2 regions of the Coralliovum pocilloporae genome follow, and region 2 is predicted to be linked to the other one. Evidence: riboswitches for the same ligand, from Rfam matches in the RefSeq annotation. Region 2 holds a riboswitch; the other holds the start of a gene.
The links. Region 2 has a riboswitch for thiamine pyrophosphate ahead of thiC (phosphomethylpyrimidine synthase ThiC). Riboswitches for the same ligand answer to the same signal wherever they lie in the genome.

Region 1 (3,581 bases), 1.0 Mb from region 2:
TCATTCAGCGCGGTGGCCACAGGGCGGTCTCCATAGCCGCATTCATCCAGAAGCGCGGACAATGTGTCCGCTGCGCTGTTATGCGCTTTGCCGTTCAGCGTGATCTTCATCGACCATCTCCGACTGTCTGTTCTCAAGCACCAGATCGGCTACCCCGCGCGCCAGCGCCGGGGCCAGCAGATAACCGTGCCGGTAAAGTCCGTTTGCATGAACCACTGAACCCTTGCGGCGGATACGCGGCAGATTATCCGGGAAGCCGGGGCGCACATCGACGCCGATCTCCAGAATTTCCGCCTCGCCGAAGGCCGGGTTCAGGGCATAGGCCGCGCTCAGCATTTCCAGCATGGAGCGGGCTGTTATACGCGTGCCATCGCCGCTTTCGATCATGGTGGCCCCGAGCATATAGACCCCGTCGCCGCGCGGTACGATATAGAGCGGCATGCGCGGATGCAGCAGGCGCACAGGCCGGTTCAGCGTCACATCCGGTGCCCGGATGACCAGCATCTCGCCTTTTACCCCGCGCAGATCCTTAAGGCTGTCCCGCGCTGCAAGCCCCCGGCAATCAATGGCGTTCGGCAGGGTTTCCGGATTGACCTCTTCTGGTACAAGGGTGACGCCCTTTGCGATAAGCGCGTCATACAGATCCGTCAGCGCCCGGCGCGGGTCGAGATGGGCTTCATCAGCAAAGAAAAGCCCCTTTGTAAAGCCGTGCAGGTCCGGCTCCAGCTCCTGAATGCGGGCCTCACCAACCTCGTCAAACCCTTCGGTGCGACGAGAGAACCGGCGTAGGTCCGGCAGGTCGCGCGAGTTGGCCACAACAAGCGTGCCGCGCCGGGTGACAGGCGTGCGGGTGGCCCACCAGTCAATCGCCTCCCGGCCAAGACGCAGAACGGGCTCTTCAGCATTTTCAAACTCGCACCAGGGGGCCAGCATGCCGCCTGCCCACCAGCTGCAACCGTGAGGTCCGGGCGCGCCGGACCGGTCATACAGCGTGACGGTCGCCCCGCGGTCCACAAGCTCTGTGGCAACCGCAAGACCGGCAACGCCCGCGCCGATGACAGAGATATCACTCATGTGAGCCCTGCCCTGTCGACGTCCATGCCTGGTAGAAATGATGCACCGGCCCGTGACCCTGGCCGATATCGAGCGCGTCTGCGGCGGCAATGGCCCCCTGCAGATAGCTGTGGGCTGCGCCCACGGCCTCAATCAGGGGCAGGCCTCTGGCCAGTCCGGAGGCAATGGAAGAAGACAGCGTGCAGCCCGTGCCATGGGTGTTGCGGGTCTGTTTGCGGGGGGCGGTAAATTCCGCCGCGACCCCGTTAGAGGTGATCAGCAGGTCGTGACAGAGTTCGCCTTTGGCGTGCCCGCCCTTCATCAGCACGGCCTGTGGCCCGAGCGCGCAGAGCTTCTGCCCCTGCAGACGCATGTCGTCAGGTGTTGATGCCTCTTCAGTCTCAAGAAGCCGGGCGGCCTCGGGCAGGTTGGGCGTTAGGACAGTGGCGCGAGGCAGGAGCACATCTCTGAGCGTCTCAACCGCATCATCAGCCAGAAGTGCATCCCCCGATTTGGCAATCATCACTGGGTCAACCACCACCGGGCCTTCATACTCGCTGAGGCCATCAGCCACAGCCCGGATAATCTCGGGCACCGCCAGCATGCCTATTTTGACCGCATGAATCTCAATGTCAGACAGCACCGCCTCGATCTGGGCGGTAATCACATCGGTGGGGATGGAATGAACCGCCGTAACCGCGCGGGTATTCTGGGCCGTGATGGCCGTAACAACGCTGGCCCCATAGACCCCAAGCGCCGACATGGCCTTCAGATCCGCCTGAATTCCGGCACCGCCGCCGCTGTCTGATCCCGCTATGGTCAGTGCGCTATAGGCCACATCCTTGCTCCGCTTCTCTTTGCTGAAGCGCGCTCCCGAAAAGCTGGAGACTTTTCGGATAAGAGTTCGCTCAAAACAATGACTTAAAGTGCTGATCCTTCGGAATGAAGGCAGGCACTTTATCTCTTTGCTGAAGCGCGCTGTTCATCACCAGACCGGGTCCCCGCTCTGGTGCAACACGCGTTCATGAAGGCAATGGATGAAGGGACGGCTTTCTGGTGACACCGTTCCCTCCGCCGGCACTGCCCGGATCAGGTTCGATGGGTTGGCACAAAGCCTCTCAGCCCGGACGGGCACCCCAACGGCAGAAGGTTTGAGTACCACCCGACCGGGGTGACGTCAATTTTATTGATGAGGGTAGGGAAACAGCTCATACGGGCAACCGACCATCCTAAGGAAAAACACCACAAAAGGCCAATAGAGTAAGACATGCGGACGTGAGGCCAGATTAGTGCACTACAACAGTGTTCAGCGATTTTCTGGCGTCTAAACAAGAATGCTACAGACGCATTATAAGGCTCTTTATCCAGCTCATACTGAATTCAATTGCCCATTCTGTCTGTTGTTTTGTCAAAGATGGCATAGTTGAGCTACCAGCTCCATGCCCCAGCGGATTTCGAATATGTGTAAAGAAGTCTTTGATCAGCGCACATTCCCAAGGAGCTAAGAAGGTATTTTTCTTAGAGCCAAGATTATCAATATAATTATGTGCTCCCTTCTCGCCTCCATGAGTCCATTTTTTGGTATCGGAGATGACCTTGATGGTACTTTCCAAAGCCCTTGCTGCATAGAATGCAGGATCCCTTCCATCACTATCGCGAAGATCTAGAGCTTCTTTCATGTCCGTATCGACATTTTGCCATTTTGAGTCTGATAACAGAGACCAGAAAGGAGTTTCAATCTGATCCTGCACAAAGTCGTCAGTAGCTATTTGAATGAAGCCATTGTGGTAGTTCAGTGGGTATTTAGCTTGACGAAAACGAGTGTTCAACTCAGCAGTAGCATCCTGAAATACACTTAAACGCCTGGCTCTTAGAGAACGCGCCGCATCTTCGGGATCTCCCCGCACTCTCGGTCCTGTGGATTTCAACGAGGCAATTAGCTTCTCAGTTTCTGAGATCGCCTTCCTGTTCTCTGCTTCAATTTCGGTTTCCTTAGCACGAAAGCCAAGTTCAATAAGGCTCAAACGCTCTTTTATATAGATATCAGGAGAGCCAGAAACGGGTTGTGACAACCACGTTTCACAGACCTTGAGAAGAGTATTCTTAGATGCCTGAACGTACCCGTTAGCATTGTAAGATGACCATTTCGGAGAAAGCGCTTTAATACCAAGTTCACGTGATAATCCGCTTTCAAGTGATGTCCAGAAATTGACAGATTTAGAATCCTCTTTCCCACCTAGGTAATAGGGTGATAGATCCTCTGCCAAGATACGGAATGCTTGGATGAGTAGGCGACGATCCCTATCCTCAAAGGTGTTTCTGAGCTGGAACTCATCATAGCGGCGTGCAAAAATATCAATAAGCATTGTGTTATGACGACTATACAACGCTAGTCGCGGCCCTTCCTAATTTCATACTTGGGAGATGTGTGATGTAGTTGCTTACCAATTGAAAGTCACCCACAAGCATTGGATTTTTTTAGGTTATTTTGTGATGATGAATTTGAGTAGAAGCAATGAACCAATATC
Region 2 (3,581 bases):
GGCAATCTTGGTCAATTCACCAAGGGTTTCAAGCTCGGCAAACTGGGCCGCGTCATTGGCATCGGCAATGGATCCCGGCCGGAGGCCATCCCCGAGGGAGAAGCTGACATCATAGGCGCGGCAGATATCGCAGATTTCATTAAAATGCTCATACAGGAAGCTTTCCTTGTGATGATGCAGGCACCACTTGGCCATGATTGAACCACCCCGGGACACAATACCCGTCACCCGGTCAACCGTGAGCGGGATATGATGCAGCCTGATACCCGCATGGATGGTGAAGTAATCGACCCCCTGCTCCGCCTGCTCAATCAGCGTATCCCGATAAACCTCCCAGGTCAGATCCTCGGCGATCCCGTCAACCTTCTCAAGCGCCTGATAAAGCGGCACGGTTCCGATCGGCACAGGTGAGTTCCGGATAATCCATTCCCGGATATTGTGGATGTTCCGGCCCGTGGAGAGGTCCATCACCGTGTCTGCTCCCCAGCGGGTTGCCCAGACCATCTTCTCCACTTCCTCAGCCATTGAGGACGTAACAGCAGAGTTGCCGATATTGGCATTGATCTTGACGAGGAAGTTCCGCCCGATAATCATCGGCTCGGATTCCGGGTGATTGATATTTGACGGGATCACCGCCCGACCACGTGCGACCTCATCGCGAACAAATTCAGGTGTGATGAAATCCGGAATACTCGCGCCCCAGTCTTCTCCATCACGCTGCATTTTTTCTTTCAGCTCAGCCCGGCCGAGATTCTCGCGAATAGCAATAAATTCCATCTCAGGCGTGACAATGCCCGCCCGTGCATAGGCCAACTGGGTCACGGCCTTGCCATCCGTGGCACGCAGGGGCTGATGCTTTGACGGGAATTCGGGAACCAGCTTGGCACCGGAAACATTGCCATTATCTTCCGGCTTCACATCACGTCCCTGATAGGCTTCCACATCACCGCGTGCCTTTATCCATTCTGCGCGGTGGCGGTTCAGTCCCTTACTGATATCGGTCTGGATATCGGGATCGGTATACGGGCCGGAGGCATCATAAACGACAACGGCAGGTTCACCTGCAGTCGGGTGAACGGCAATCTCACGCATTGGCACCCGGATATCGGGAAACCGGACGCCATTCATGTAGATCTTGCGGGACGCGGGCAACGGACCCACGGAAACAGTTGGTGTTACAGCATTCATCAGGCTCTCCTCACAAAAGGAGATCCAGATTCAATTGGGTGGGAAGCGTTGCCCGGTTCCTTGCCCTGGACGGACTCCAGTCCGCGAACAGGCTTGCAGGCTCTGACCATCCCTACGCCAGTGTGAACTGGATCAGGTTCTAAGGGTCACTGCACCGCCTGTTCAACAGAACCGCATAGCAGACTCTCAGCCCCTTGCCGGGACTCCCCTGGTACGGAGCACACCATAAGGATGCGTGACGGGGACCGTCAACCCGGCCCGATTGATAAATCCGTGCACATGATAGCCTTCCCTCTTGGCAGGCACTGTAAAAACTCTCTAGGCTACAGACAGTAACAGTCATCAGCTCCTGGAGATCCCTTATGGCCGTCAGCAAGCCGAACTCGCTTGAAGCGAAAGACACGACCTTTCTGGTACATCCCTATACCAATCTGGCAGTTCATGAAGACAAAGGCCCGATGATCATTGATCATGCCAAAGGGATCCGTCTCTATGATCAGGACGGAAACGGCTATATTGACGGTCTTGGCGGCCTCTGGTGTGTTTCACTCGGCTTCAGCGAGAAACGCCTGCGGGATGCGGCTCAGAAGCAGCTGGAAACTCTGCCGTTTTCTCACAGTTTTGCCCATCGCTCCCATAAACCAGTCATCGAACTGGCTGAAAAACTCGTATCCATGGCACCGGAGCCAATCTCGCGCGCCTTCTTTACCAATTCCGGTTCGGAATCTGTCGACACCGCCATCAAGACCGTCTGGTATTACAACAACGCTCTGGATCGGCCTGAGAAGAAGAAAATCATCGGACGGGAACGCGCCTATCACGGGGTTCTCTGTGCATCCGGCAGCCTCACCGCGCTGCCCTACGCATCTGCTGGCTTTGACATGCCGGTGAATGACCGCTTCCTGAAAGTTTCAACACCCTGCCACTATCGATATGGCCAGGAGGGTGAAAGCGAGGAAGAGTTCGCCACACGTCTGGCCCAGGAACTGGATGACCTGATCATCGCAGAAGGCCCTGAGACAGTCGCCGCTTTCTTCGCCGAGCCGCTGATGGGTGCGGGTGGCGTCATGCCACCGCCAGCGACCTATTTCGACAAGGTTCAGGCAGTCCTCAAAAAGCATGATGTGCTGTTTGTGGCTGATGAGGTTATCTGCGGCTTTGGTCGCACGGGCAAGATGTGGGGATCGGAAACCTATGGCATTAAGCCGGATCTGATTACCTGCGCCAAACAGCTGTCCTCAGCCTATCTGCCAATCGGGGCCGTCCTGATGTCGGAACAGATCTATGAAGCCCTACGTGAACATTCTGCAAAGCTCGGCGTCTTCGGCATCGGCCTGACCTATGGCGGCCATCCTGTAAGCGCGGCTGTGGCTCTGGAAACGCTTCGGATCTATGAAGAAGACAACATTATTGACCATGTGCAGGCTGTCAGCCCACACTTCCAGAAGCGCCTGCGCGCGCTCGGCGACCACCCGCTGGTAGGCGACGCCCGTGGTGCGGGTCTGATCGGCGGGCTGGAACTGGTCAGAAACAAGGACACCAAAGAGAATTTTGACCCATCCGAGAAGATCGGTCCGATGGCGGTCGAAGAAGCACAACACCGGGGCCTGCTGAACCGGGCAACGCCGTTTGATACATACGCTCTATGCCCGCCACTGATCGTCAATGAGGCGGATATTGATGATATGTTTGATATCACCGAAGCCGCCCTGGATGCGGTCAAGGCTCGCATAGGTTAAGCGGAGAATGGTCTGGCTTCAAAAGGAAGCCAGACCATCTGACATTATTTCACGGCAAACTGGTAACTTGCCGGGGTCCAGACATAGCTGGTCTGATGCTTGGCCACATAGCCGACAGCCGGGAACGGCATATGATACCCGGTTACCGGAATCCGATCCGTCGCCACCATATCCAGAATACGCCTGCGGGTCTTTGCAGCGGCTTCCTTGTCAAAATCAAAGACGATATGCCATTCCGGTCTCTGCAGTGAGAGAACGAAATGGTTACAGATATCGCCCCAGATCAGGAGCTGCTGGCCCTCACTTTCAATGTGATAGGCCATATGCCCCGGTGTATGTCCAAATGTGGCCAGTGCCTTGATGCCGGTGACCACATCCCCTTCATTCTCAAGGAAACTCAGTTTCTCGGCAATCGGCTTGACATTGGACTGGACCAGCGTCCCGATGCGGGCTGTCGGGCCTGACAGGTGCTTGTCATCACTCCAGAAATCATACTCCACACGGCCCGTTACATAACGGGCATTCGGGAAGACTTCCTGACCATTGGCCATAATCCCGCCGATATGGTCCGGATGCATGTGGGTGATGACCACAACAGTCACAGAGGCCGGGTCGATGCCAGCCGCCTTCATACCATGGACGAGTTGACCACTG

Region 1: it holds a riboswitch for thiamine pyrophosphate, as region 2 does, so the genes downstream of both, thiD (bifunctional hydroxymethylpyrimidine kinase/phosphomethylpyrimidine kinase) here and thiC (phosphomethylpyrimidine synthase ThiC) in region 2, are expected to answer to the same signal.

What each region holds. Positions count from the first base shown of each region.
Region 1 is NZ_CP132542.1:3,851,527-3,855,107, forward strand. Features, by position in the region: gene thiS (sulfur carrier protein ThiS) at 1-110, opposite strand, end outside; gene RA157_RS17405 (FAD-dependent oxidoreductase) at 79-1,074, opposite strand; gene thiD (bifunctional hydroxymethylpyrimidine kinase/phosphomethylpyrimidine kinase) at 1,067-1,891, opposite strand; TPP riboswitch at 2,103-2,202, opposite strand; gene RA157_RS17415 (AbiJ-NTD4 domain-containing protein) at 2,391-3,419, opposite strand.
Region 2 is NZ_CP132542.1:953,785-957,365, forward strand. Features, by position in the region: gene thiC (phosphomethylpyrimidine synthase ThiC) at 1-1,188, opposite strand, end outside; TPP riboswitch at 1,281-1,408, opposite strand; gene RA157_RS04530 (aminotransferase) at 1,551-2,927, shown strand; gene RA157_RS04535 (MBL fold metallo-hydrolase) at 2,972-3,581, opposite strand, start outside.